DNA from 3 places in the Streptomyces sp. CNZ301 genome. Region 2 is predicted to be linked to each of the others. Evidence: predicted binding sites of a transcription regulator. Region 2 holds the regulator's gene; each other region holds the start of a gene.
What was found. The regulator HrcA, encoded in region 2, represses chaperone genes, less so after heat shock. The targets are predictions, from matches to a motif close to TTNGCACTCNGNNNNNCNGAGTGCNAA.
Positions count from the first base shown of each region.

Region 1: the regulator HrcA is predicted to act here: its motif matches at 3,482-3,508, upstream of groL (chaperonin GroEL).
Region 3: the regulator HrcA is predicted to act here: its motif matches at 5,455-5,481, upstream of groES (co-chaperone GroES).

Region 1 is NZ_SHLG01000001.1:5,002,984-5,012,634, reverse strand. It holds gene secD (protein translocase subunit SecD) at 1-1,568, shown strand, start outside; gene groL (chaperonin GroEL) at 1,706-3,334, opposite strand; gene EV375_RS21665 (cold-shock protein) at 3,749-3,952, opposite strand; gene EV375_RS21660 (MoaD/ThiS family protein) at 4,426-4,704, opposite strand; gene thrC (threonine synthase) at 4,701-6,011, opposite strand; SAM riboswitch class I at 6,031-6,179, opposite strand; gene EV375_RS21650 (glucosyl-3-phosphoglycerate synthase) at 6,325-7,281, shown strand; gene EV375_RS21645 (trehalose-6-phosphate synthase) at 7,336-8,889, shown strand; gene EV375_RS21640 (GatB/YqeY domain-containing protein) at 8,930-9,244, opposite strand; gene otsB (trehalose-phosphatase) at 9,392-9,651, opposite strand, start outside.
Region 2 is NZ_SHLG01000001.1:1,761,849-1,771,499, reverse strand. It holds gene hemW (radical SAM family heme chaperone HemW) at 1-1,198, opposite strand, end outside; gene EV375_RS07770 (DUF3097 domain-containing protein) at 1,400-2,251, opposite strand; gene EV375_RS07765 (MBL fold metallo-hydrolase) at 2,296-3,048, opposite strand; gene hrcA (heat-inducible transcriptional repressor HrcA) at 3,273-4,289, shown strand; gene dnaJ (molecular chaperone DnaJ) at 4,290-5,426, shown strand; gene EV375_RS07750 (nitronate monooxygenase) at 5,727-6,836, shown strand; gene EV375_RS07745 (16S rRNA (uracil(1498)-N(3))-methyltransferase) at 6,833-7,588, shown strand; gene EV375_RS07740 (histidine triad nucleotide-binding protein) at 7,704-8,081, shown strand; gene EV375_RS07735 (ribonuclease Z) at 8,100-9,083, shown strand; gene EV375_RS07730 (hypothetical protein) at 9,337-9,609, shown strand.
Region 3 is NZ_SHLG01000001.1:3,439,164-3,448,814, reverse strand. It holds gene EV375_RS14755 (hypothetical protein) at 144-398, shown strand; gene EV375_RS14750 (hypothetical protein) at 442-1,008, opposite strand; gene tsaB (tRNA (adenosine(37)-N6)-threonylcarbamoyltransferase complex dimerization subunit type 1 TsaB) at 1,365-2,030, shown strand; gene rimI (ribosomal protein S18-alanine N-acetyltransferase) at 2,087-2,626, shown strand; gene tsaD (tRNA (adenosine(37)-N6)-threonylcarbamoyltransferase complex transferase subunit TsaD) at 2,619-3,734, shown strand; gene EV375_RS14730 (hypothetical protein) at 3,731-3,979, shown strand; gene EV375_RS14725 (THUMP-like domain-containing protein) at 4,191-5,390, opposite strand; gene groES (co-chaperone GroES) at 5,628-5,936, shown strand; gene groL (chaperonin GroEL) at 6,045-7,670, shown strand; gene EV375_RS14710 (SDR family NAD(P)-dependent oxidoreductase) at 7,754-8,527, opposite strand; gene EV375_RS14705 (MOSC domain-containing protein) at 8,548-9,210, opposite strand; gene EV375_RS14700 (WhiB family transcriptional regulator) at 9,363-9,651, opposite strand, start outside.

The DNA.
Region 1 (9,651 bases), 3.2 Mb from region 2:
AGGCGATCGAGGACAGCGCCTGGGCCGCCGCGATCGGAGTGCTGCTCACGTCCGGGTTCGTCGTCTGCGTCTACCGGCTGTTCGGCGCGCTCACGGCCGTGGGCCTGCTGTGCTACGGGCTGACCGCCTACTCCGCGCTGCTGGCGTTCGGCGCCACCCTCACGCTGCCGGGCCTCGCCGGCTTCGTCCTCGCGATCGGCATGGCCGTCGACGCGAACGTGCTCGTCTTCGAACGGGCCCGCGAGGAGTACGCGTACGGACGCGGCAGAAGCCTGCGCACCGCCTCGGCGAAGGGGTTCCGCGGTGCGTTCGGCGCGATCGCCGACTCCAACGTCACCACCCTTCTCGCCGCCCTGCTGCTGTTCACACTCGCCTCGGGGCCGGTGCGCGGCTTCGGCGTGACGCTCTCCATCGGGGTGCTCGCCTCGATGATCAGCGCGCTCGTCGTCACGAGAGTGCTGGTGGACTTCGCCGTCAACCGCCGTGCCGTCCGCGCCCATCCGCGGATCTCGGGCCTGGCCGGGCTGGGACAAGTACGGACCCGTCTGACGAAACGGAATCCGGACTGGATGCGGCACGGCAGAAGGCTGCTCGCGGTGTCGGCCGCGGCCGTCGTCCTCGCGGTGGGGGGAATCGTGCTGCGCGGGCTGGACTTCGGCGTCGAGTTCACCGGCGGGCGGCTCGTGGAGTACTCGACGAGCCGCGCGGTCGATCCGGAGGCCGCTCGCGCGGCGCTCACGGACGCGGGCCTGCCGGACACCGTCGTGCAGAGCTCCGGGTCGGGCGGTGAGAGCGGCGGTCACGAGATCACCGTCCGGTCCGAACAGCTCACCAACGACCAGGCGGAGACGGTCCGTTCGACGCTGGACGGCCTGGGAGGCGACGCCGAGAAGGTGCGCGACGAACTGTTCGGGCCGAGCCTCGGCGACGAGCTGCGGCGGCACGCACTGATCGCCCTCGGAGTCGCGCTGGGCGCCCAGCTGCTCTATCTGGCCTTCAGGTTCCGGTGGACGTTCGGTGCGTCGGCCGTTCTCACACTCGCCCATGACGCGGTGATCCTCGTCGGCGCCTTCGCATGGCTCGGGAAGCCCGTCGACGGAGTGTTCCTGGCCGCGCTGCTGACCGTGATCGGCTACTCGGTGAACGACTCCGTCGTCATCTTCGACAGGGTCCGCTCCGAATGGCACGGGCAGGGGACCGGCCGGGGGAAGGAGCAGGGCCACGGGCCCGGAAACGGCGTGCGGAGGCCGACGCTGAAGCCATCCTTCCGGAGCGTGGTCAACAACGCGGTCGTCCAGACGGTGCCGCGCACCCTCAACACCGGCATGGGCGCGCTGTTCATCATCGCCGCGCTCGCGGTGCTCGGCGGAGACTCGCTCGGCGACTTCGCCCTGGCACTGCTGATCGGCATCGTCGTGGGCTCGTACTCGTCGCTGTTCGTCGGTGCGCCGCTCGCCGTCGAACTCGAGGCCCGCGCGCACACTCCGCCCCGGCCCGGAGGTAACGGGCCCGGGCCCGCGCCATCGAGAACCCGCCGCGCAGCACACGACAACGGAGCGCGCGTCTGAGAAGGCGCTCCCCTCGGCGCCGAACAGACGCCGCACGCACGCCGAGGGCGGCACCCCTTCCGGGATGCCGCCCTCGGTCCGTTCCGTGCCGGGAGGCAGCCGTCCTCCTCGTGGAGCGGACTCCGATCGCTGCGCGATCAGAAGTCCATGCCACCGCCCATGCCACCGGTCGGGTCGCCGGCACCCGCGGCGGCCTTCTCCGGCTTGTCGGCGATGACGGCTTCCGTCGTCAGGAAGAGCGCCGCGATGGAGGCGGCGTTCTGCAGCGCGGAACGCGTCACCTTCGCGGGGTCGTTGATGCCCTCGGCGAGCATGTCGACGTACTCCCCGGTGGCGGCGTTCAGGCCGTGACCGGGCTTGAGGTTGCGCACCTTCTCCGTCACGACGCCGCCCTCGAGACCGGCGTTGATCGCGATCTGCTTGAGCGGGGCCTCCAGCGCGAGCTTGACGGCCTGCGCGCCGGTCGCCTCGTCGCCTTCCAGCTCCAGCTTCTCGAAGACGCTGGAAGCCTGGAGCAGAGCCACGCCACCACCGGCGACGATGCCCTCCTCGACGGCGGCCTTGGCGTTGCGCACCGCGTCCTCGATGCGGTGCTTGCGCTCCTTCAGCTCCACCTCGGTGGCGGCACCGGCCTTGATGACGGCGACGCCGCCGGCGAGCTTGGCCAGACGCTCCTGGAGCTTCTCGCGGTCGTAGTCCGAGTCCGAGTTCTCGATCTCGGCACGGATCTGCGCGACGCGGCCGGCGACCTGGTCGCTCTCACCCGCGCCGTCGACGATCGTGGTCTCGTCCTTGGTGATGACGACCTTGCGGGCGCGGCCCAGCAGCTCCAGACCGGCGTTCTCAAGCTTGAGGCCGACCTCTTCGGAGATGACCGTGCCGCCGGTGAGGATGGCGATGTCACCGAGCATCGCCTTGCGGCGGTCACCGAAGCCCGGAGCCTTCACGGCGACGGACTTGAAGGTGCCGCGGATCTTGTTGACGACGAGCGTGGAGAGGGCCTCGCCCTCGACGTCCTCGGCGATGATCAGCAGCGGCTTGCCCGACTGCATGACCTTCTCCAGCAGCGGAAGGAGGTCCTTCACGTTGCTGACCTTGGAGTTGACGATGAGGATGTACGGGTCCTCGAGCTCCGCCTCCATGCGCTCCATGTCGGTGGCGAAGTACGCGGAGATGTAGCCCTTGTCGAAGCGCATGCCCTCGGTGAGCTCCAGCTCGAGCCCGAAGGTCTGCGACTCCTCGACGGTGATGACGCCTTCCTTGCCGACCTTGTCCATCGCCTCGGCGATGAGCTCACCGATCTGCGGGTCGCCGGCGGAGATGGAGGCCGTGGAAGCGATCTGCTCCTTGGTCTCCACGTCCTTGGCCTGCTCCAGCAGGGCGGCGGAGACGGCCTCGGTGGCGCGCTCGATGCCGCGCTTGAGCGCCATCGGGTTGGCGCCGGCGGCCACGTTGCGCAGGCCTTCCTTGACGAGCGCCTGGGCGAGGACGGTCGCGGTCGTCGTGCCGTCACCGGCGACGTCGTCCGTCTTCTTCGCGACCTCCTTGACCAGCTCGGCGCCGATCTTCTCGTAGGAGTCCTCGAGCTCGATCTCCTTGGCGATGGAGACACCGTCGTTGGTGATCGTGGGGGCGCCCCACTTCTTCTCCAGCACGACGTTCCGGCCCTTGGGGCCGAGCGTGACCTTGACGGCGTCGGCGAGCTGGTTCATCCCGCGCTCGAGGCCGCGCCGTGCCTCCTCGTCGAACGCGATGATCTTGGCCATGTGAAGTGGTCCCTCCCGGACTGGGGATCCCCCTGCACAACCAGGGGACGGATATACCGGACCGCGCTGGCGCCCGCGACGGACGGCCCTCGGCCGCGTGGTTCCTTGCTCCACCCGGCGAGCGGGCCTCACCGACCCGGTCCTTGACTGTCACTCTCACTCGGAGAGTGCTAACGCAATGATTAGCACTCGACCCCTGCGAGTGCAAGCGCCCCCAGGACATCACACCGAGCCGGGGAGGGCGCAACCGATCGGTCCGGGGAGTGGTCCCGCCGGTCCGGGCGCGCCGCGCGGCCGGATCCGCGACGGAAGCGGAAGGGCGGGCAGCACAGAAGGGCCGTACCCCTCACGGGGCACGGCCCTACTTACGGCTGTGGTTACGGCTGTTGCAGCTCTGCGCAGTGTTGCGGGTGCTCAGGCAGTCACACGGACCATGTCCGCCTGCGGCCCCTTCTGACCCTGCGAGATCTCGAACTCGACCCGCTGTCCTTCGTCCAGGGTGCGGTAGCCGTCCATCTGGATCGCGCTGTAGTGGACGAACACGTCCGCACCACCGTCGACCGCGATGAAGCCGTATCCCTTCTCCGCGTTGAACCACTTGACGGTGCCCTGAGCCATCCCTAACTCCCCTATTACTGGCCCTTGCACGGGCCCGCACTTCGCGAGCCCGGGTCAGACCTCACCTCCTGAACAACCCCGCAGGCGTGCGGAGTCGTACACCGGAAGGCGTCGACCGCGGCTGAATGTATCTGCACGGACGCCCTCTGCAACAGGTCACGAGGGCGAGAAATCTGAGCACCGACGGAGGGCCCAAAAGCCCGCAATCCCCGAGGAAGCGGGGCAAGCAAGGCCGGGCATAGCGCGCCAACACGACAATTGCCGCCCCGAATTCGGGCACAACTTGTCGCGTTCTCATATGCTGCCGGCATACGCCGGGTGAGTCGTCGGGGGGGGGATTGGCCGCAACCCTATCGCGTCCCCACACGCGGAACCGCCCCCTCCGTTTCGCTCACTTGTTCCCGGAGAAGGCGGTTCGACAGTAGGGGACGGCAGGCCCCGGCAAGGGGCCTTCACCGACCTCTCACGAGACCTCAGCAGCCCCCGGCGACCGCGGGAATGATCGAGACGCCGGCACCGTCCGGCGTCGGCGTCTGGAGACCCTGCTCGAAGCGGACGTCGTCGTCGTTCACGTAGACGTTGACGAAACGGCGCAGGTTGCCCGCGTCGTCGAGCACCCGGGCGCCGATTCCGGTGTGGTTCTTCTCCAGATCGGTCAGCACCTCGGAGAGGGTCGCCCCCTCGGCGCTCACCTCTGCCTGCCCGCCGGTGTAGGTACGCAGGATGGTCGGGATACGGACGTTCACGCTCATGATGCGAGACCAGCCTCTCGGAAGGAGTCCAGGTTGGGACGGATGACGGCGGACGGTCCGGTGGTCGGGGCCACCGCGTCCAGGGTCTTCAGGCCGTCGCCCGTGTTGAGGACGACGGTGGTGAGGGACGGGTCGAGCTTCCCCTCCTCGATCAGTTTCCTCGTGACGCCGACGGTCACTCCGCCGGCGGTCTCGGCGAAGATCCCCTCGGTCCGCGCCAGCAGCTTGATCGCGTCGACGATCTGCTGGTCGTCGACGTCCTCCACGGCGCCGCCCGTACGGCGCGCGATGTCCAGCACGTACGGCCCGTCGGCGGGGTTGCCGATGGCCAGCGACTTGGCGATCGTCGCCGGGCGGACCGGACGCACGACGTCGTGCCCGTCCTTGAAGGCGCGGGAGACCGGCGAGCAGCCCTCCGCCTGCGCACCGAAAATCCTGTACGGCTTGTCCTCGACCAGGCCGAGGGCGATCAGCTCCTTCAGCCCCTTGTCGATCTTCGTGAGCTGGGAGCCGGAGGCGATGGGCACCACGAGCTGGTCCGGCAGCCGCCAGCCCAGCTGTTCACAGATCTCGTACGCGAGGGTCTTGGAGCCCTCGGCGTAGTACGGGCGCAGATTGACGTTGACGAAGCCCCATCCCTCGCCCGCGGGGTCGCCGATCAGCTCGGAGCAGAAACGGTTCACGTCGTCGTAGTTGCCCTCGATGCCGACCAGTTCGCCGCCGTAGACGGCCGCCATGACGACCTTGCCCTGCTCCAGGTCGTGCGGGATGAACACGCAGGAGCGCATCCCCGCCCGGGCGGCCGCGGCGCCGACGGCGCCCGCGAGGTTGCCCGTCGAGGAGCAGGAGAGGGTCGTGAAGCCGAAGGCGCGGGCCGCCTCCACGGCGATGGCCACGACACGGTCCTTGAAGGAGTGCGTCGGGTTGCCGGAGTCGTCCTTGATGTGCAGGGAGCCCGTGACGCCGAGCTCACGCGCAAGCCGGTCGGCCCGGACGAGCTTGGTGAAGCCGGGATTGGTGTTGGGCTTCGTGGCCACGTCAGCGGGAACCGGCAGCAGCGGCGCGTAGCGCCAGATGTTGTCCGGACCGGCCTCGATGCGTTCACGGAGCGCCGCTGACCCTGAAGTGCCGCCGCCGGGGAACTCGTACGCGATCTCCAGCGGCCCGAAACACGCCTCACAGGCGAAGACCGGACCGAGGGGGATGCGCTCCCCGCACTCGCGGCAGGAGAGCGCTGCGGCGGGGCCGAGCGCGGCGCCTGCTCCGGTGGAGTCGGCGAGCGTGCTGGCGGCAGCTTGAACAGCCATGATTCGGCGAGGCCCTTTCTCCTCATCTTCCTCGTGACGTATCTCGCCACGAGACGGAATTGGCACCTTCCCGAGCCGGGAGCCTCGCTTCACGACGTACTGCGCGAGACCGGCCGGAGGGTTGCCGGGGCTTCAACGGGCCGTTCCCTCTGCCCCTCTGGATGAGCGGTGTGAAGTTGTGAGGCGGGGTGGTCGAGCGCGCCGGGCCGGGCCCGGCATGCGATCGCCGTCCGCGTTGTTCAAGACTGTAACCGACAGGCCTGCGCATCGAGACAGGCGTCCGTACCGCGAGATGGATCACAAGGGGGGCCGCGTGCTGGAGGAAGTCGGGCAGTGGCTGAGGCACCGGTCGTACTCGTCGGCCGGCCGGCCTCTGCCCGAGCTGCTGGCGGCGAAGCGGCACACCGGGTCCCGGGTGAGCGTCGTGCTGCCCGCGCTGAACGAGGAGCGGACCGTCGGCGGCATCGTGTCGGTGATCCGGCGCGAGCTGATGGCCGGCGCTCCCGCCCTCGTGGACGAGCTGGTGGTGATGGACTCCGGGTCCACGGACCGTACGGCCGAGGTCGCCGCCGCCGCGGGCGCGAGGGTCGTGCACCGTGACGAGGTGCTCCCGAGACTGCCCGCGCTGCCCGGCAAGGGTGAGGTGCTGTGGCGATCGTTGCTGGTGACGAGCGGCGACATCGTCTGCTTCGCGGACGCCGACCTGGAAGACTTCTCCGCCCGCTTCGTCTCCGGCGTCGTCGGGCCCCTGCTCACCGATCCGCGGCTGCGGCTGGTCAAGGCGATGTACGACAGGCCGCTCGGGGACGACCCGGCCGGCGGCGGGCGGGTCACGGAACTCGTCGCACGGCCCCTGCTCAACCTCCACTGGCCGCGGCTCGCCGGGTTCGTGCAGCCGCTCGGCGGGGAGTACGCGGCGCGGCGCACGCTGCTCGAGCAGCTGCCCTTCCCCGTCGGTTACGGCGTCGAACTGGGGCTGCTCGTCGACTCGTTGCACACCGCGGGCCTCGACGCCCTCGCGCAGGCCGACGTCGGCGTGCGGCGGCACCGGCACCAGGACGGGCAGGCGCTCGGCCGGATGGCCGCCGCGATCCACCACACGGCACAGCTCCGCCTGGCGCGGGGCAGCCACCTCGTCAGGCCGACGCTCACCCAGTTCGAACGGGGCGCCGGCCCCGGCGGGTTCGCGGCCCGCAGCCACGCCGTCGACACCGTGGAGCGACCACCGATGCGTGAGATGGCGGAGTACGCGGACCGCCGGGCGGCCTGAGCGGGGTCACGCGCGTCACGTTTGCGTGGATCCGGGCGCGGCTAAGCTCGGGCCATGGCCGTCGAACGCGCATCCCAGCAGACCCTGGCGGACGTACTGGTCGCGTCGAACCGGGGCCCCGTCTCGTACTCCGTCTCTGGGGGCACCTCCCAGGCCGGAGGCTCTGGGGGAGGATCGCTCTCCGCGAAGCGCGGCGGCGGTGGCCTCGTCTCGGGGCTCTCGGCCATCGCGAATGGGGCCTCCCCGCCGCAGGCAGGGGACGGTGCCGGCGGCGGCAACGCGGTGTGGGTGTGCGCCGCTCTCGGTGAGGGCGACCGGGAGGCGGTGCGCCGCACGGGCGGCAAGCCGGACCCGGCCGACACCGGCGGCCAGTCGGTACGGATGCTGGACATCCCCGAGGAGACCTTCGCCGACGCCTACAACGGCATCGCCAACTCCGTGCTCTGGTTCGTCCACCACATGCTCTACCAGACGCCTCTGGAACCGTCCTTCGACGCGGAGTTCGAGCGGCAGTGGGCGTCGTACGAGCGCTACAACGCGGCCTTCGCGCAGGCGCTGGACGAGGAGGCGGCGGAGGGTGCGACGGTACTGGTCCAGGACTACCACCTGACGCTGGTGCCCGGGCTGCTCCGCGAGCGCCGCCCCGATCTGCGCATCGGGCACTTCTCGCACACGCCGTGGGCGCCGCCGGACTACTACCGGATGCTGCCCGGCGCCGTCGCGCGTGAGGTCCTGCGCGGAATCCTGGGCACCGACCGCGCCGCGTTCCTCACGCGGCGCTGGGCGCGCGCATTCGCCGACTGCTGCGCGGACGTGCTGGGGGCGACCGTCGCCGAGGACGAGTCGACCGGCGAGCTGGAGATCAGCTGCGACGGCCGGACCACGCGCCTCGGAGTGCACGGGCTGGGCGCGGACGCGGAGTTCCTGAGGGAGCGCGCCGGGCGGGACGACGTCGAGGAGCGGATCGCCTTGCTGCGCGAGGAGGTCGGCAGCGACGGCGACGGGCGGCCGCGGCGCACCATCGTGCGGGTCGACCGCACCGAGCTGTCCAAGAACATCGTGCGCGGGCTGCACGCGTACAAGCGTCTGCTCGCGGACCGGCCCGAGTGGCGCGGGCGCGTCGTGCACCTCGCTCTGGCCTACCCCTCACGGCAGGACCTCGCGGTCTACCGCGACTACATGAGCGAGGTCTCGCGCGTCGCGGACGAGATCAACTCCACGTACGGGACGCCGGAGTGGACGCCGGTCGTGCTCTTCCTCAAGGACGACTTCGCGCGCTCGCTGGCGGCGTACCGCCTGGCCGACGTGGCACTGGTCAACCCGATCCGCGACGGGATGAACCTGGTCGCCAAGGAGGTCCCGGTCGTCTCCGACGACGGCTGCGCCCTGGTCCTCTCGCGCGAGGCGGGTGCTTACGCGGAACTCGGCGAGGACTCCTTCGTGGTCAACCCGTACGACATCGGGGACACGGCCCGGGCGCTGCACGAGGCGCTGACCCTGGAGCACGGCCGCCGGGCGGAGCGCACCAAGAGGCTGGCGGCGGCCGCGACGGCGACCCCCCCGACCCGCTGGTTCCTCGACCAGTTGCACGCGCTGCGCGACGCGTAGTACTCCGGGTGCCGCCGGTGTCCTGCGGGTCCTACGGGTCCTACGGGGTGCCGTCGAGGATGCGGAGCAGCACAGCTGCCTCCGCATGGAGCCGGGCGACGCGGTCCGCGTGGGCGGGCACCGTCAACTGCGCTGCGGCTTCCAGCCGTTCGGTGGCCTCGGCCCGCACGATGTCCGCCACCTTGCGCTCGCTCAGCTCACGCCGTACCGCCTCGGTGACACCGACGCCGACCGGTGACTGTTCGAGGGCCGGGCCGCGCGTCCCGGCTTCGTCCACAGGCACCGCTTCCGCGTTGTCGACGGCGGCGAGCGTGGCGCGCAGGGCGCTCACCGCGGCCTTGTCGCGGGCGCGCATCGCCTCCGGCAGGGCTTGACGCATACGAACACGCAGGGACATTCCGGGACCGTACGGCCCTGCTCGCGGCCCGGCAACCGGATATCCGGGCACGGGACACCGCGGGACCGGCCAGGCGGTCTCCGGGCGGACACCGCCGGACGGGCCCTAACCGCTCCGCTCCGTGAGGGAGTCGGCCAGTCCGCCCAGCAGCCCCACGAGACCGGCCGGCCCGTCGACGACGATGTCGGCCCGGTCGGCGACCTCTGGAACGGACTCGCCGGTGTCGCCGCCGCCGCTGCACACCAGCAGACCGGGCACGCCTTCGCCGCGCAGCTTCTCCACGGCCGCGAACGCGGCCAAATCGCCGAGGTCGTCGCCCGCGTAGAGCACGGACCCGGCGCCCACCTCCCGCAGGTGCTCGGTCA
Region 2 (9,651 bases):
GCCCGCGCAGCGTGAGCACCGCACGGCCCTGCTCGTACGGGCCCGGCTCCAGCAGTCCGTCGCCCACGGCGCGGCGCGCGGCCTCCGCCCCTGCCGGCGCGAGCAGCGAGAGCGGGCAGCCCGCCGCCAGCCGCAGCTCCAGCAGGATGCGCTCGACGCGCCTGTCCTCCTGCGTCAGCACCTCGCGTCCCGCGCCGGGGGAGCGGCCCTCGGCGAGGGCGCGGGCGTAGGCGGCCGGGTGCTTCACGTTCCACCAGCGCACCCCGCCCACGTGGGAGTGCGCTCCGGGCCCGGCGCCCCACCAGTCGCCGCCCGTCCAGTACAGCTCGTTGTGGCGGCAGCGGGCCGAAGTGCTTGACGCCAGCTCCCAGTTGGAGACCTCGTACCAGCGCATGCCCGCGGCGGAGAGCGTCTCCTCCGCGATGAGGTACCGGTCCGCGTGCACGTCGTCGTCCGTCGGGGGCACCTCGCCGCGCCGGATGCGGCGCGCGAGCCGCGTGCCGTCCTCGACGATCAGGGCGTACGCGGAGACGTGGTCGGGCCCGGCGGACAGGGCGGCGTCCAGGGAGGCCCGCCAGTCGTCGTCGCTCTCCCCGGGCGTGCCGTAGATCAGGTCGAGACTGATGTGCGCGAACCCGGCGGCGCGGGCCTCCGCGACGCATTCCTCGGGCCTGCCGGGTGTGTGACTCCGGTCGAGCACTCCGAGCACGTGGGCGCGTGCGCTCTGCATGCCGAAGGAGATCCGGTTGAAGCCGGCCTCGCGCAGCCGCTCCAGGGAGGCGGGCCCGACGGACTCGGGGTTCGCCTCGGTGGTCACTTCCGCGTCCTCGGTCAGCCCGAACTCGTCGCGGACGGCCGCGAGTACGGAGCCGAGGTCCTCGGGCGGCAGCAGTGTGGGGGTGCCGCCTCCGACGAAGACGGTGCCGACGCGGCGGGGGTCGTCGCCGAGCACCTTGCGCGCGAGGCGGATCTCGTCGGCGAGCGTGGACGCGTAGTTCTCACGCGAGGCCAGTACGCCGCCCGAGTCGCGCAGCTCGGCGGCCGTGTAGGTGTTGAAGTCGCAGTAGCCGCAGCGGGTCGCGCAGTACGGCACGTGCAGGTAGAAGCCGAGCGGGCGGGAGTCGCGGCCCGCGAGGGCGTCGGACGGCAGCGACCCGCTTTCGGGTACGGGATCGCCGTCGGGCAGTGCGGAGGGCATGCGTCCCATTGTCCGCGATGCCGCAGGGCGCCCGTCACGGTGCGGCGGCGCAGGGCCGGTGCTGCTCCGCACGGGGCGCCACTCCCGGGGCCGGCTGCGGTCCCCGGCTGCGGGCCTCCCGCCGCGAGCCCCGCTACGGGAAGCCGGGCCTCAGGAGCAGCCGGACGTCAGGAGCAGCCGGGCCTCACGAGCAGCCGGACGTCAGGAGAAGCCGACGGTCACATGGTCGATGAGCTGCTCCACGCGTCCCAGCAGCGCCGGCTCCAGGTCCCGGTAGTCGTGCACGTGCCCCAGGATCCGCTGCCATGCGGCGCCGGTGTTCGCGGGCCAGCCGAGGGCGGCGCACACGCCGCTCTTCCAGTCCTGTCCGTGCGGCACCCGGGGCCAGGCCTCGATGCCGAGCGAGGACGGCTTCACCGCCTCCCAGATGTCGATGTAGGGGTGGCCGACCACCAGCACGTGCTCGTCCGTGACCTCGGCCGCGATGCGGGACTCCTTCGAGCCCGGCACAAGATGGTCGACGAGCACCCCGAGCCTGGCCTCCGGGCCGGGCTCGAAGTCCCGTACGACGGCGGGCAGATCGTCGACGCCCTCCAGGTACTCGACGACCACGCCCTCGATCCGCAGGTCGTCTCCCCAGACCTTCTCGACGAGCTCCGCGTCGTGCCGCCCCTCCACATAGATCCGCCCCGCGCGCGCCACCCGCGCCCGCGCGCCCGGCACGGACAGGGAGCCGGATGCCGTCCGCCGTGGAGCCGCGTCCGGGCCGCCCGCCGAGGCGGAGCCGCGCGAGGGCGCGGGGCGTACGAGCGTGACGGTGCGGCCCTCGAGCAGGAACCCGCGGGGCGCCATCGGGAAGACCCGGTGCTTGCCGAACCGGTCCTCCAGCGTGACGGTGGGGCCCTCGGCGGTCTTCTCCGTGCGGATCACGGCACCGCAGAAGCCGGTGGTGATCTCCTCCACCACCAGTTCCGGGTCGGCCGGCACCTCGGGCACGGGCCGCTGCTTCTTCCACGGCGGCGTCAGATCGGGATCGTAGGAACGGCTGCGCATGGAGGCATTCTTCACGACCGCCGTGACTTCACGAGGCCGTGACTTCAGGACAGCCCGAAACGGTCTGCCAGGGCCTCCCGTTGGGCCCGTACGAAGTCGGCACGGACGACCGCGCCGTGCCCCGGCACGTACAGCGCGTCCTCACCGCCGAGCGCCAGCAGCCGGTCGAGGGCCGCCGGCCACCGCGACGGGATGGCATCGGGCCCGGCCTGCGGTTCGCCGGACTCCTCGACGAGGTCGCCGCAGAAGACGACGCGGGGACCGCCGTCCAGGCCGCCCACTACCACCGCCAGATCGAACGCGCTGTGCGCCGCGCCCATGTTCACCAGGCGTACCTCCCGCTCGCCCGGCACCATCGTGAGCTGCTCGGAGACGCCGTGCCCCGGCGGCACCAGCCGCTCCGCCGCTTCCGCCGCCACGTCCGAGGCCATGCCGTGCCGCACCGCGTCCTGACGCAACTCCTCGCGCGCGTCCGCGAGATACCCGCCGAGCCCCTGCGCCCCGTACACGTGGGCACCCTCGAACGACGCCGTGCCGAAGACGTGGTCGAAGTGGGAGTGCGTGAGCGCGGCGTGCGTCACCGGCAGTCCGAAGAGGCCGCGCAGCCCGTCGCGGATCTCCGCGCCCTCCGCGACACCCGATCCGGTGTCGACGACGAGCACCCCCGCCGTTCCGCGCACTGCGCCCACAGTCGCGTCCCAGCCGGGCAGCCTGCACCGCACGACGCCGGGTGCCAGCTCTTCCCAGGGGCCCGCTCCGGGGCGATCTTCGCGGTCTCCGTCCCTGTGCGAGGCCATGTGACGACGTTACTGGGACGTACCCGGCAGCGCGGCACCGCGATACCGTCATTACTGACGGCTCTTGCCCATGTCGCGGCAACCGGCCGTACACTTAGCCGGTGGATCTGGCACTCCGCAGACGAGAGTGCCAGGGACGCCGGAGAGGCGCCGGGGGACGGATGGCGCCGGCGGCCCTGAGAGCAGGCCGCAAGCAGACGCAAAGGCCGGACGGGAGGTGCGCGATGCTGAGTGAACGCAGACTCGAGGTGCTGCGCGCGATCGTCCAGGACTATGTCGGAACCGAGGAGCCCGTGGGCTCCAAGGCCCTCACGGAGCGGCACAACCTCCAGGTGTCACCGGCCACGGTGCGCAACGACATGGCGGTCCTCGAGGACGAGGGCTACATCGCGCAGCCGCACACCAGCGCCGGGCGCATCCCGACCGACAAGGGCTACCGCCTCTTCGTGGACAAGCTCGCCGGTGTGAAGCCGCTCTCACCTCCCGAGCGCCGCGCCATCCAGAACTTCCTGGAGGGCGCCGTCGATCTCGACGACGTGGTGGGGCGCACGGTGCGGCTGCTGGCGCAGCTGACGCGTCAGGTCGCCGTCGTGCAGTACCCGTCGCTGACGCGGTCGACGGTGCGGCATGTGGAGTTGCTCTCCCTCGCGCCGGCCCGGCTGATGCTGGTGCTGATCACCGACACCGGCCGCGTCGAGCAGCGGCTGGTCGACTGCCAGGCACCCATCGGCGACTCCGCGCTGGCGGACCTGCGGGCCCGCCTCAACAGCCGTGTGGTGGGGCAGCGCTTCACCGAGGTGCCCTCCCTCGTGCAGGATCTCCCGGACGCGTTCGAGGGCGACGACCGCGGCACGGTCTCCACGGTGCTGGCCACCCTGCTGGAGACGCTCGTGGAGGAGACCGAGGAACGCCTGATCATCGGCGGCACCTCCAACCTCACCCGCTTCGGCCACGACTTCCCGCTGACCATCCGGCCCGTGCTGGAGGCCCTGGAGGAGCAGGTCGTGCTGCTGAAGCTGCTCGGGGAGGCCAAGGACCCGGGCATGACCGTACGAATCGGGCATGAGAACGCCCACGAGGGACTGAGTTCCACGTCGGTGGTTTCGGTCGGCTACGGTTCGGGCGACGAAGCAGTCGCCAAGCTCGGCGTGGTCGGCCCGACCCGCATGGACTACCCCGGAACGATGGGAGCTGTACGCGCAGTGGCACGGTACGTCGGACAGATCCTCGCGGAGTCGTAAGTGGCGACGGACTACTACGCGGTCCTCGGCGTGCAGCGCGACGCCTCGCAGGACGACATCAAGAAGGCCTTCCGCAGGCTCGCGCGGGAACTGCACCCTGACGTCAATCCGGACCCGAAGACGCAGGAGCGGTTCAAGGAGATCAACACCGCCTACGAGATCCTCTCCGACCCGCAGAAGAAGCAGGTCTACGACCTCGGCGGCGACCCGGCGGCCGGTGCCGCCGGTGGAGCGGGCGGCTTCGGCGGGGCGGGCGGCTTCGGCAACTTCTCGGACATCATGGACGCCTTCTTCGGCACCGCCTCGCAGCGCGGGCCGAGGTCGCGTACGCGCCGGGGCCAGGACGCCATGATCCGGCTCGACATCGACCTGGAGGAGTCGGCCTTCGGTACGACGAAGGAGATCCAGGTCGACACGGCCGTCGTCTGCAACACCTGCAACGGCGAGGGAGCCGCGCCGGGCACCTCGGCGCAGACGTGCGACATGTGCCGCGGCAGGGGAGAGGTCTCCCAGGTCACCCGGTCCTTCCTCGGCCAGGTGATGACGTCGCGTCCGTGCCCGCAGTGCCAGGGCTTCGGCACGGTCGTGCCCAGCCCCTGCCCCGAGTGCGCGGGCGATGGGCGCATCCGCTCGCGCCGCAGCCTGACGGTCAAGATCCCCGCCGGTGTCGACAACGGCACCCGCATCCAGCTCGCCGGCGAGGGCGAGGTGGGTCCCGGCGGCGGTCCCGCCGGCGACCTGTACGTGGAGATCCACGAGACCGCGCACCCGGTCTTCCAGCGCCGCGGCGACGACCTGCACTGCACGGTCACCATCCCGATGACGGCCGCCGCCCTCGGTACGAAGGTGCCCCTGGAGACGCTGGACGGCCTGGAGGAGGTCGACATCCGGCCGGGCACACAGTCCGGGCAGTCGATCCCCCTGCACGAGCGCGGCGTCACGCATCTGCGAGGCGGCGGGCGCGGTCAGCTCATCGTCCACGTGGAGGTGACGACGCCGGCCAACCTGGAGCCGGAGCAGGAGGAGCTGCTGCGCCGGCTTGCGGAGATGCGCGGCGAGGAACGGCCGACGGGTCAGTTCCAGCCCGGGCAGCAGGGGTTGTTCTCGCGGCTCAAGGACGCCTTCAACGGTCGCTGACGCAGCGGGTCCTGGCAGCTCCGGCGGGTCCGGTACGGGCCGCTTTCGTGCCCCGCACCGACGGAACTCGCGGATTGGAACTCGAGCGCGGGGCCGCGGAATTCGCCGGGCCCTGAGCGCGCGGGAACGCCGCCGGTCTCCTCGCTCCGGTCCGGCCGGGCCGGAAGCTGCCGGGCCGGAGCCGAGGCGGGCGGTGTCCGGCGGGTCGCACGCCCTCTGCCGGTCCCTTCGCCGCCCTCGGTCCCGTCCCAGGACAGGACCGGGACGGGGCGGCGGCATGCCGCGTGACAGGATGTGCACATGCCCTCCGCATCGATGCCGTTCTCCGATCTCACGGAGCATCCGATTGTGCAGGCCCCCATGGCGGGCGGGCCTTCGACCCCGGAGCTGGCCGCGAAGGTGAGCGAGGCGGGCGGACTGGGCTTCCTCGCAGCCGGCTACAAGACGCCGGAGGCGATGTACGAGGAGATCAAGCAGCTGCGCGGGCAGACCCAACGCCTCTTCGGCGTCAATCTGTTCATGCCGCAGCCCGACAACGCCGACTCGGGGGCCCTGGAGCGCTACCGCGCTCAACTCGCGGGTGAGGCGGCGTGGTTCGAGACCGAGCTCGGCGAGACCGACCACACGACCGACGACGCCTACGAGGCGAAGCTCGCCATACTCTTCGACGACCCCGTGCCCGTCGTCTCGTTCACCTTCGGCTGCCCGACCCAGCCTGTTCTGGAGCGCTTCACCAAGCGCGGGACGTACACCGTCGTCACCGTCACCTCCGTCAACGAGGCGCAGACGGCGGAGTTCCTGGGGGCGGACGCCGTGTGCGTGCAGGGTGTGGAGGCGGGAGGCCACCAGAGCACCCACCGCGACGATCCGCAGGCGGACGGGACAGGCAGCGGCCTCGGGTTGCTCTCCCTGCTGGTTCAGGTCAAGGAGGCCGTGCGGCTGCCGGTCGTCGCCGCGGGCGGGCTGATGCGCGGCAAGCAGATCGCGGCGGTGCTCGCCGCGGGCGCGAGCGCCGCCCAACTCGGCACGGCGTTCCTCGTCTGCCCCGAGTCGGGCGCCGACGTCGTGCACAAGCAGGCCATGACCAATCCCCTTTTCGCACGTACCGAGTTGACCCGTGCGTTCACCGGGCGGCCCGGCCGCGCGCTCGTCAACCGTTTCCTGCGCGAGCACGGCCCGTACGCCCCGGCCGCCTATCCGCAGGTGCACCACCTGACCGCCGGAGTGCGCAAGGCCGCGGCCCGCGCGAAGGACCCGCAGGGCATGGCGCTGTGGGCGGGCCAGGGGCACCGGCTCTCCCGTGACCTGCCGGCGGCGCAGCTGATGGATGTGCTGGTCACGGAGCTGGCGATGGCACGCGAAAGGCTCGCGAAGCAGGGCGGGCCGGCCACCGGGGGTGGCCTCGTATGAGCGCGGCCGTCTTCCTGGCCGACCCGGCACGGCTCGCGGACGTGGCAGGGCGGGAGGGCGGCACGCTCGTGCTGGAGGGCCCCGAGGGCAGGCACGCGGTGTCGGTGCGGCGGCTGCGCCCCGGTGAGGACGTCGTGCTCACGGACGGCGCGGGCACCGGCGCGTACGGCACGGTGACGGCGGTCTCCGGCAAGGACCGCCTGGAAGTGGCCGTCACCTCGGTACGCACGGAGCCCGAGCCCCGCCCACGCATCACCGTCGTACAGGCCCTCCCGAAGGGCGACCGCGGGGAGCTCGCGGTGGAGACGATGACGGAGACGGGGGCCGATGCGATCGTGCCGTGGGCGGCGTCCCGTTGCGTGACGCAGTGGAAGGGCGAGCGCGGCCTCAAGTCCCTGGCGAAGTGGCGCTCCACGGCGCGCGAGGCGGGCAAGCAGTCGCGGCGGCTGCGCTTCCCTCAGGTTGCGGATCCGGCCACGACCGCGCAGGTGGCGGATCTGCTGCGGGAAGCAGCTCTCGGCGTCGTCCTGCACGAGGAGGGAAACCTGCCGCTGGCCACTGCCGAACTGCCCCCGGACGGCGGCATCGTGCTGGTCGTCGGGCCCGAAGGCGGCGTGTCCGCACAGGAGTTGGCGGCCTTCGCGGACGCCGGCGCGCGGACCTGCCGGCTCGGTCCGAGCGTGCTGCGCACCTCCACGGCCGGCACGGCGGCGACGGCCCTGCTGCTGGGCCGCACCGGACGCTGGGACTGAAGCGAGCCGCCGGGCTCCCGGCCCGCCCAACCGGCCGTCGGACCCCCGGGGGGCCCTGCCGGGAGCGGTGGTTCGGGAGGGTGCGGTCGCGGCGAGCACAGGTAGCATCCCCCGCATGGCTGGAGAACCGCAGGCCGACTGCCTGTTCTGCAAGATCGTCGCCGGCGAGGTCCCGGCGACGGTGGTACGGGAGTCGCAGACGACCGTCGCGTTCCGCGACATCAACCCGCAGGCGCCCACGCATGTCCTCGTGATCCCCAAGGCGCACTACCCCGACGCCGTCTCCCTCGCGGCGGCCGAGCCGCAGCTCGCCGTGGACCTGCTGCTCGAAGCGGGCGAGGTCGCCGCCGCCGAGAACATCGTCGCCGGCGAGGCCGGACCGGGCACCGGATACCGCGTCGTCTTCAACACCGGTTCGGGCGCGGGGCAGACCGTCTTCCACGCGCACGCCCACGTGCTCGGCGGCCGCGGCTTCAACTGGCCGCCCGGCTGAGCCGCCGCCCGTACACAGATGTCCTCACGTGAACTGGTCGTGCTGGGTACCGCCAGTCAGGTCCCGACCCGGCAACGCAACCACAACGGCTACGTGCTGCTCTGGGACGGCCACGGCATCCTCTTCGACCCCGGGGAGGGCACCCAGCGCCAGATGCTGCGCGCGGGCGTCTCCGTCCACGCCCTGAACAGGATCTGTGTAACCCACTTCCACGGTGACCACTCCCTGGGACTGGCCGGTGTCATCCAGCGCATCAACCTGGACCGGCTGCCGCACACCGTGACGGCTCACTATCCGGCGAGCGGCGAGCAGTACTTCGAGCGGCTGCGCCACGCAACGGCGTACCGCGAGACCGTACGGCTCCGACAGGAACCCGTCGCCGCCACGGGCGAGTTGACGGCAGCGGCGCCGGCGGACGGCTCCTCCGGCGGCACCGGCACCGGCACCGGCACCGCGGCTGCGCCGGAAGCCCAGGAGGCCCCGCCCTTCTCGCTCTTCGCGCACCGCCTTTCGCACCCCGTCGAGGCGTACGGCTACCGGCTCACCGAGCCGGACTCGCGCCGCATGCTCCCCGAGCGGCTGGAGGCACGCGGCATCGGCGGCCCCGACATCGCCCGGCTGAAACGCACCGGCGAACTGCGCGGCGTACGGCTGGAGGAGGTCAGCGAGCCCCGTCCGGGGCAGCGCTTCGCGTTCGTCATGGACACCCGGATGTGCGACGGGGTGCTCGTCCTGGCACAGGACTGCGACCTGCTCGTCATCGAGTCCACGTTCCTGGACGAGGACGCGGCGCTGGCCGAGGAGTACGGCCACCTCACGGCCGGTCAGGCGGGCCGGGCGGCGGCGGAGGCAGGCGTGCGCAGCCTCGTCCTCACTCACTTCTCGCAGCGGTACACGGACGCATCACTCTTCGCGCGGCAGGCCCGCCTGGCGGGGTTCGAGGGGGAGTTGACGGTGGCGGAGGACCTGACGCGCATTCCCGTGCCGAAGAGGCGTGCCTGAGCGCGTACTTGCACGGCGGCGCCGGGCGCGAGCACCGTCACCATCGCCCCGGCGGCGGCCCCGGCCCTGGCAGCGTCCTCGTAGGGCCGTGACGTCGGCGGACTCACGGCCGGTGCTGCCGCCGCGTCGCGGACGCCCCTTGAGTCCGCGTCAAGTTCCTTGCTGATCCCTGATAACAACTCTGCAACGCCCGTAATTTGTACGTACCTTCGGGACCGGTGTGGGGGCGTTCCTCTCAGAACTGGAGCATCCAATGTCCCGGAAGCGGAAGAGCAGTCTGAAGGTCAAGGCCGCCGCGGGTGTCGGAGCCGCCGTGCTCGCGGTCGGAATCGCGGCGGTGACCGTCAGCACGAGCCAGGCGGCGACGGAGAACTGCGCGGGGCTCGAACAGGCCCTTGCGAACAACGAGAACTTCATCGCCCAGCAGCAGGCCAACCCCGACGCCCAGTCGGAAGCGAGGATCGCCAACCGGCAGGCCGTCATCGACAACATCCAGCAGCGCCTCCAGGCGGCGGGCTGCCAGTGACCCGCTGAGCCCGGCCGGCCCACCGGCCGACCGGACCCGGGC
Region 3 (9,651 bases), 1.7 Mb from region 2:
CCGTGCGGGCACGTTCCGACAGGGTGTCGGCAAGATGTTGCACGGGCGCTGCCGGGCATGGTCAGATGGTCCGGAGAGCGGGTTAGGTCTGCCTCACTTGGCACCACTCGACCCGCCCGCCCAGGAGCCACGGGGAGGAACCCATGCCCGCCGAAGACCGAGCGCGGAAGCCCGGCACGCTGCCGTCGGCTCCGGAGGAGACGGGCGTTTCGATGAGTGCGCTGCTCGCGTCCTGCGTGGCGGCGGACGCGGTATCGACTCCGCCGTCGGACGCCGCCGGGCACGCCTGGCACGCTGAGCATGCGGAACGCGGGAAGCCGGTGACGGTGGACGCCGACGAGGGCTCCAGCGATGCCGCCGGAAGCCCCGGGCGGCACCGTGGCCGGGACGCCGCCTGAGCGGGAACGTCCCGGGCGGGAAAGCCGCCGTGAGGGCGCCTCGTCAGCGGACCACTACGACCTTCGTGCCGATGGTGGCGAACAGCCACATGGCCTCGCCGTCCGCCCGTCGCTCCCGGATCCCGCCGGTCTGCTTCTGCGGGTCGGCCTCCGGGAACGACCCGTCGAGCGCGGAGCTGAACCCTATGGTCGTTCCCTGGCTGGTCGCGAAGCGCACCACGTTCTCCACCGGAACTCCGTCCGAGCCGGTCACGTGCGGCGCGCGGGATTCGACCTTGTAGGTCCCCGGTTTCGGGTCGACGGAGCTGGGCGCCACCCGGAAGGTGCGCTTCACCTCCTGATTCGGGCCCATCAGCCAGACCCGGTCCCGGTCCAGGTCGTACACGACCCGCTCGCCTGAGCCCGAGAACGCGGGGAGGTTGGTCTCCCGCTTCTTCTTCTCGCGCTCGGCCGGACCCCCGGAACCGCCGCGGGAGTCGGAGGAATCGGAGGAGCCCGCCTTGTCGCGGTCCTGCGCGGCGCTCGCCTGGTATGTGAAGAAGCCGATGACGGCGAGGGCCGCCGCCGTAAGGGCGGCCACTACCACTCCCGCGCTGCTGCCACGTGCCACCGTGCGCCGCCACCTCTCCGAGTCCGCATTTCGCAGCGTCGACGGTAGCAGCAGGGGGTGCGGAGCGGATCCGAGCGCCGGGCGCGCGGGAGCGGCATCTGCCTGCCACCGGGGGCGAGTCGGGGATCCCGAAGGCGAAGGGGCCGCGCTCCCGGCGAGTGCGCGGCGGTCCCGGCGTCCCCCTCGGCCGACGAGCGCCGCACCGGCTCCGGGAACGGCCGGCCTCGCCGGAGGCGCCCGGCTCCGCGCCTCCCTGTGCCCCCGCGCCTGCGCCCTCGCGTGCGGTGAGTCACCCGAAAGCGTCCAGCACGGCACCCCGGGACCGGCGGCCGTGCGTTCGCCGTAGGCTGGCTACCGTGCTGCTGCTAGCTCTCGACACCGCCACTCCGGCGGTCACCGTCGCGCTGTACGACACCGACGGTGACCGCCTCCTCGCGGCCTCCGACCAGACCGACGCCCGCCGCCACGGCGAGCTGCTGCTTCCCTCGGTCGACCGGGTGCTGCGCGAGGCCGGCCGCCCGCTCCAGGACGTCGACCGCATCGTCGTCGGTACGGGCCCCGGTCCGTACACGGGGCTGCGGGTCGGGCTGGCGACGGCCGAGTCCTTCGGCGCCGCCCTCGGCGTACCGGTGCTCGGCATGTGCACGCTCGACGGCATCGCGTACGCCTCCGGGCTGGAGGTCCCCTTCGTCGTGGCGACGGACGCCCGCCGCAAGGAGGTCTACTGGGCGCGGTACTCCGACGCCCGGACGCGACTGGGAGATCCGTCCGTCGACCGTCCCGGCGAGCTGCCCGCGGATGTCACGGCGATGCCCGCCGTCGGTGCCGGGGCACGGTTGTACGAGGAGGTCTTCGCGGGTCTGCGCACGGATCTCCCCCTCGACCAGTCGGCCGCGGCGCTCGCCTGCCTCGCCGCCGAGAGGCTCGCCAAGGGCGAGGAGTTCCCGCCGCCCCGGCCGCTCTACCTGCGCCGCCCCGACGCCCGCGTGCCCGCCAACTACAAGGTGGTCACGCCGAAGTGACCCGGACCGCCGCCGAGGACCGCCGCGGGGGCAGCGCCGGTGTCGTGCTCCGTGAGATGCGCTGGTGGGACATCGAGCGCGTGCTCGAACTCGAACGGATCCTCTTTCCCGAGGACGCCTGGTCGGCCGGCCTCTTCTGGTCGGAACTCGCGCACGCCCGCGGCCCCGGAGCAACCCGTCGCTACATCGTGGCGGAGGAACAGGACGCCGGGCCCGTGGGAGCCGGCACCGCGGACGCGACTGGCCGGACGGCCGGCGCCGGCCGCATGCTCGTCGGCTACGGCGGCCTGGCCGCCGTCGGCGGCACCGGCGACATCCAGACCATCGGCGTGCTCCCCTCCCACCGCGGCACCGGCCTCGGCGCCCGCCTGCTCGGCGAACTCCTCGCCGCGGCCGCAGGGTTCGCCTGCCACGAGGTGCTGCTGGAGGTCCGCGTGGACAACGCACCCGCCCAACGTCTCTACGAGCGCTTCGGCTTCACCCGGATCGGGCTCCGCCGCGGCTACTACCAGCCCGGCAACGTGGACGCCCTCGTGATGCGCCTGGAGAACCCCGCCCCCTCGACGAACTCCCAAGGAACGAAGACTCATGGCTGACGAACCCCTCGTCCTCGGCATCGAGACCTCTTGCGACGAGACCGGCGTCGGCATCGTCCGCGGCCACACGCTGCTCGCCGACGCCGTCGCCTCCAGCGTCGACGAGCACGCACGCTTCGGCGGCGTCGTCCCCGAGGTCGCCAGCCGAGCCCATCTGGAGGCGATGGTCCCCACCATCGAACGCGCCCTGCGCGACGCCGGCGTCGCCGCCTCCGACCTCGACGCCGTCGCGGTCACCGCGGGCCCGGGGCTCGCGGGCGCCCTTCTCGTCGGTGTCAGCGCCGCCAAGGCCTACGCGTACGCGCTCGGCAAGCCGCTGTACGGGGTCAACCACCTCGCGTCCCACATCTGCGTCGACCAGCTCGAACACGGTGCGCTTCCCGAACCGACCATGGCCCTGCTCGTCTCGGGCGGACACTCCTCGCTGCTGCTGGCGCCCGACATCACGGCGGACGTGCGTCCGCTCGGCTCGACCATCGACGACGCGGCGGGGGAGGCCTTCGACAAGGTGGCGCGCCTGCTCGATCTCGGCTTCCCGGGCGGCCCGGTCCTCGACCGGTACGCACGGGAGGGAAACCCCGACGCGATCGCGTTCCCGCGCGGTCTGACGGGTCCGCGCGACGCCCCGTACGACTTCTCCTTCTCGGGCCTCAAGACGGCCGTGGCCAGGTGGATCGAGGCCAGGCGCAACGCGGGGGAGGAGGTGCCCGTACGCGACGTGAGCGCGTCCTTCCAGGAAGCCGTCACCGATGTTCTGACGCGCAAGGCGATCCGGGCCTGCAAGGACGAGGGCGTGTCCCATCTGATGATCGGCGGCGGTGTCGCGGCCAACTCGCGCCTGCGCGCCATGGCCGAGGAGCGCTGCGCCGGCGCCGGTATCGAGCTGCGCGTGCCCCGTCCCAAGCTGTGCACGGACAACGGGGCGATGGTCGCGGCTCTCGGTGCCGAGATGGTCGCGCGCCGCCGCGCCGCCTCCGACTGGGACCTTCCCGCGGACTCCTCGCTCCCGGTCACCGAACCGCACCTGCCCGGCCAGGGGCACGCGCACGGGCACGGTCACACCCACGACCACGTGCACGATCTGAGCCGGGAGAACCTCTACTCATGACGGTCGCCCTGATGTGGGAGGCGAAGGCGGCCGAGGGCCGCGGCGGTGAGCTGCTCTCCTGGGCCCGTGCCCAGGAGCTGGACGGTTCCCCGCAGCGCCGGGAGACCTTCAGGGCTCCGGGTGGCCGCGTCCTGGTCATCACCTGGTGGTCCGCGGAGCTGTCCGAGAAGCTTCCCGAACTCCCGGACCCTCCAACGAAGTTGAGCGCCCGTCCGGTGCACCGCTGGCGGTTCGAACAGGTCTGAGGGCGCCCGGGGCAGGTGCCTGCGTGTCACTTCTCACGGAGCGTCAACAGGATCGGGAAATCCTGGACTTCGCGGTGATTCTGCCAACTGCCTCCGGAAGGATTCTGCCAACTACCTCCGGAAGACGCCTGGTTGCGTTCCGAGAGCTCGCGGACGGCTTCCCGACCGCACCATCCCTGGATCAACTCCGATCCGCCACGGGCCAGTTCGGTCAGGCCGCCGCCGGCGAACCGAGTGGATGTCCGAGCAGCACCGTGGGTGCGCCCGCGACCCGGGTGAGGAACACCGTGCATTCGCCCGGCCCTTCGAGCTTGAGCTTCTTTCGCAGCTCGGCCGGCTCCACCGCCGAGCCGCGCTTCTTGATGGTGGCCACGCCGATGCGGCGCTCGCGCAGCAGCGCCCGCAGCCGCTTCAGCTGGAATGGCAGCACATCGGTGATCGCGTAGCCGGTGGCGTACGGGGTGGAACGCGCCTCGTCGCACGTCACATAGGCGATCGTCGGGTCGATGAGCCTGCCGTCCAGATCCGCCGCCACTTCCGCCACGAGGTGCGCGCGCACCACCGCGCCGTCCGGTTCGTACAGGAAGCGGCCCACCGGCCCGACCGGCGGATCGGGCAGCCCCCGCGACGAGAGTGAACGCCCCGCGGGCAGCAATGTCGCCCGTACGGGGGAACTTTCCTCCGTGCCCGCGGCGCCGAACCACAGCACGGCCTCCTTGACGTCCCCCGAGTCCGAGATCCACTCCGCCTCCGCGTCGCCGGGAACCGCCTCGTGCGGAATGCCGGGCGCCACCTTCAGCGCCGAGTGCGGGAAGCGCCGTGCCGCCTCGACGGCCCATGACAGGGGCGGGGAGTACGCCTCGGGGTCGAAGATCCGGCCCTTGCCGCCCCGGCGCGCGGGATCCGCGAAGAGGGCGTCGCAACCCGAGACGTCGGCGTCCCCGACGTCCTGGCAGCGGACCTCGATGCGGTCGCCGAGCCCGAGCGCCGCGGCATTCGCCCGTACGACGTCGCACGTCAACGGATCGCTGTCGACGGCCAGTACGTGCATCCCGGCGCGCGCCAGTGCGATCGCGTCCCCGCCGATGCCGCAGCACAGATCTGCCGGACGCTCCACCCCCGACCGGCGGAAGCGCTCCGCCCGGTGGGCGGCGACGTTCGCCCGCGTCGACTGCTCCAGGCCGCCCGGTGTGAAGTACATCCTCGCTGCGTCCTCGGCGCCGAACTTCGCCGCCGCCCGCTGCCGCAGCCGTGCCTGGCCGAGGGCGGCCGACACCAGTTCCGGCGCATGCGTACGCCGCAGCCGCGTCGCCACGGCCAGCTCGCTCTCCGGCTCGTAGTGCTCCAACGAGCCCAGCAGCGCCTGTCCTTCATCGCCGAGCAACGCGGCGAACGCCTCACGGTCCACCACGGCATTCTCGCCTCCGGCGGCGCCCGGTTCCGCCTGGGGGCGGGGGGCGGCGGCACCGGCGCGACTGGCACTCTGGTTGACGGAGTGCTAACCGCGGCATAATGTCGGCTCTGGCACTCTCCCAATGCGAGTGCCAGACACAGCGACAGGAAGATCCGGCACCCGCGACGACGGATCTGCCAGGTCGCCACCCCAGACATAAGACCCCGTTATGAGATCTCCGAAGGGGGAGGTCGGATCGTGACGACCGCCAGCAAGGTTGCCATCAAGCCGCTCGAGGACCGCATTGTGGTCCAGCCGCTCGACGCCGAGGAAACCACGGCCTCGGGCCTGGTCATTCCTGACACCGCCAAGGAGAAGCCCCAGGAGGGCACGGTCCTGGCTGTCGGCCCGGGCCGCTTCGAGAACGGCGACCGTCTGCCGCTCGACGTGAACGTCGGCGACATCGTGCTGTACAGCAAGTACGGCGGCACCGAGGTGAAGTACAGCGGCGAGGAGTACCTCGTCCTCTCGGCTCGCGACGTTCTCGCGATCGTCGAGAAGTAAGTCACCGCAGCCGGAAGACATTTCTGATCCGCGCCCCGGTCCCTCCCGCATCGACTCGAGATGTACCGGGGCCGGGGCGCGGTTCGTCTGAGAGGACCCACAGCTCCCATGGCCAAGATCCTGAAGTTCGACGAGGACGCGCGCCGCGCCCTCGAGCGCGGCGTCGACAAGCTGGCCGACACCGTGAAGGTGACCATCGGCCCCAAGGGCCGCAACGTCGTCATCGACAAGAAGTTCGGCGCGCCCACCATCACCAACGACGGCGTCACCATCGCGCGTGAGGTCGAGGTCGAGGACCCCTACGAGAACCTCGGCGCCCAGTTGGTGAAGGAGGTGGCGACCAAGACCAACGACATCGCGGGTGACGGCACCACCACCGCCACCGTGCTCGCCCAGGCCCTGGTCCGCGAGGGTCTGCGCAACGTGGCCGCCGGCGCCTCGCCCGCGGCTCTGAAGAAGGGCATCGACGCCGCGGTCAAGGCCGTCTCCGACGACCTGATCGCCAACGCACGCCCGATCGACTCCAAGGAGGACATCGCCTCGGTCGCCGGTCTGTCCGCCCAGGACAAGCAGGTCGGTGAGCTGATCGCCGAGGCGATGGACAAGGTCGGCAAGGACGGTGTCATCACCGTCGAGGAGTCCCAGACCTTCGGCCTGGAGCTCGACTTCACCGAGGGCATGGCCTTCGACAAGGGCTACCTCTCGCCGTACATGGTCACCGACCAGGAGCGTATGGAGGCCGTCCTCGACGACCCGTACATCCTGATCCACCAGGGCAAGATCAGCTCCATCCAGGACATGCTGCCGCTGCTGGAGAAGATCATGCAGGCCGGCGGTTCCCGTCCGCTGCTGATCATCGCCGAGGACGTCGAGGGCGAGGCGCTCTCGACCCTGGTCGTGAACAAGATCCGCGGCACCTTCAGCGCCGTCGCCGTCAAGGCGCCCGGCTTCGGTGACCGCCGCAAGGCGATGCTCGGCGACATGGCGACACTGACCGGCGCCACCGTCATCGCCGAAGAGGTCGGCCTCAAGCTGGACCAGGCCGGGATGGACGTGCTCGGCTCCGCCCGCCGCGTCACCGTCACGAAGGACGACACGACGATCGTCGACGGTGCCGGCAAGCACGAGGACGTCGAGGCCCGCGTCGCTCAGATCAAGAGCGAGATCGAGGCCACCGACTCCGACTGGGACCGCGAGAAGCTCCAGGAGCGCCTGGCCAAGCTGGCCGGCGGCGTCTGCGTCATCCGCGTCGGTGCCGCGACCGAGGTCGAGCTCAAGGAGAAGAAGCACCGCCTGGAGGACGCGATCTCCGCGACCCGCGCGGCGGTCGAGGAGGGCATCGTCGCCGGCGGCGGCGCCAGCCTCGTCCACTCCGCGAAGGTCCTGGAAGGCTCGCTCGGCAAGACGGACGACGAGGCCACCGGTGTCGCCGTCGTGCGCCGTGCCGTGGTGGAGCCGCTGCGCTGGATCGCCGAGAACGCCGGCCTCGAGGGCTACGTCATCACCTCGAAGGTCTCCGAACTCGACCGCAACCAGGGCTTCAATGCGGCCACCGGCGACTACGGCGACCTGATCAAGGCCGGCGTCATCGACCCGGTCAAGGTCACGCGCTCCGCGCTGGAGAACGCGGCGTCGATCGCGTCGCTGATGCTCACGACCGAGACGCTGGTCGTCGAGAAGCCGGAAGAGGAAGAGCCGGCAGCGGCGGGCCACGGTCACGGCCACGCCCACTGACGCGTCACACGCAGAGGCCCGGTACCCGTCTCGCGGGGTACCGGGCCTTCGCGCGTACGGGCGTCCCGGCCGTGCCGTGGCTGTCAGCGGGGCCCGAACCGGCGGCCCGTCGTCGACGACGCCTTCGTCAGCAGGTCCCTGGGCAGGAGCCGCGCCGCGCCCATGAGCGCCTTGTAGCGGGCGTCCGGGATCGAGAGGCTCTTGCCGCGGGCCAGGTCCTTGATCGCCGCGTCGACCACGTCGTCCGCCTCCAGCCACATCCAGCCGGGCACGCTCCCGGTCTCCATCCCGGCCCGCTGGTGGAATTCCGTCCGCACGAACCCGGGGCACAGCGCCATCAGCCGCACACCCGAGCCCGCCAGGTCCTTGGCCACACCCTGCGTGAACTGCACGACCCACGCCTTGCTCGCCCCGTACGTCCCGCGCGGGACGAACGCGGCGACCGACGCGACGTTCAGGACACCTCCGCGCCCCCGCTCCCGCATGCGCTCCGCCGCGACCGAGGTGAGCCGCAGGACCGCCTCGCAGTGGACCTTGAGCATCGTCAGCTCGTCCTCGACGGGCACGTCCAGGAACGCGCCCTTGTTGCCGAAGCCGGCGTTGTTGACCAGCAGGTCCACGGGGTGTTCCCGGTCCCGCAGCCGCTCCTCGACAGCGGAGATCCCCTCGTCGGTGGCGAGGTCGGCGGCGAGCACGGACGCCTCGACGCCGTGCAGGTCGTGAAGGCGCGTCGCCTCCTGCGACAGCCGTTCCTTGTCGCGGGCGACCAGTACGAGGTGGTGCCCGTCCCGTGCGAGCCGTCGGGCGAAGGCGGCTCCGAGGCCGGCGGTCGCTCCCGTGATCAGCGCAGTCGTCATGAGGGCACGCTATCCGCGGGTCAACCGCCCGTGCGCCGCAGGGCATTGCGGCGGGCCTCCGGATGGAGGGCGTCGCCCGCGGCCAGCACGCGCGGGAGCAGCTCCGGCTCCCGCGTCAGTGCGCGGAAGAGGAAGCTCACGGTCACTTCGTGGCCGGGGCGGTGCACGACCTCGATCCCGTCGCCGCCGCACACCTGCCCGGGCTCGATCACCCGCAGATACGCCCCGGGCCGGGCCCTCTCGGTGAAGCGCTTGACCCAGCCCCGCTCCCCGAGCCGGCCCGCGAACGTACGGCAGGGAATGCGCGGTGCGGTCACCTCCAGCACCACCCGGCTTCCCACGAGCCAGCGCTCGCCGATGCGGGCGCCGTTGACGTCCAGCCCGCGGGTGGTCAGGTTCTCGCCGAACGAGCCGTTGTCCAGCGCCCGGCCGAGTACGTGCGCCCAGTCGTCGAGGTCTTCGCGCGAGAAGGCGTAAACGGCCTGGTCGTCGCCGCCGTGGTGGCGCATGTCGCCGATGGTGTCCCGCGCGAGGCCACTGCCGCCGGTGCCCTTCGGCCCGGGCGGGGCCACTTCGACGGGCCCGGGGGCGGGGCGCTTGTCGATGCCCGTCAGATTCCCCGGTGCGTCGGTGTACGAAGGGGCGTGCAGCGGCCTGGCGACATTGACGGAGAGCAATTTCATGAGCGTCAGGCTATGCGGGTGAATTTCCGCGGACGACCGGTTTCCGTACCGGCTCGGCAGATGTGCGGCGGGGCGAGGAACAGGACGAGACGTGGGCTACGGCGAGGACGGTCCGGCCTCTTGAGCGCTGACTCGGGCAAATACGTTTGTTCTCAATTCTGGCTGTCGGGCACGGCGACGAGCCTGCTGCGGGCACGCCCCATCAGTTCCTCGCGCTCGTCCTCGGTCAGTCCGCCCCATACCCCGTACGGCTCACGTACGGCCAGAGCGTGGGCGGCGCACTCCGAGCGGACCGGGCAGCGCATGCAGACTTCCTTGGCCGATGCCTCACGCGCACTGCGGGCGGCGCCGCGCTCGCCCTCGGGGTGGAAGAAGAGAGAGCTGTCGACTCCGCGGCAGGCGGCGAGCAGCTGCCAGTCCCACAGGTCGGCGTTGGGGCCC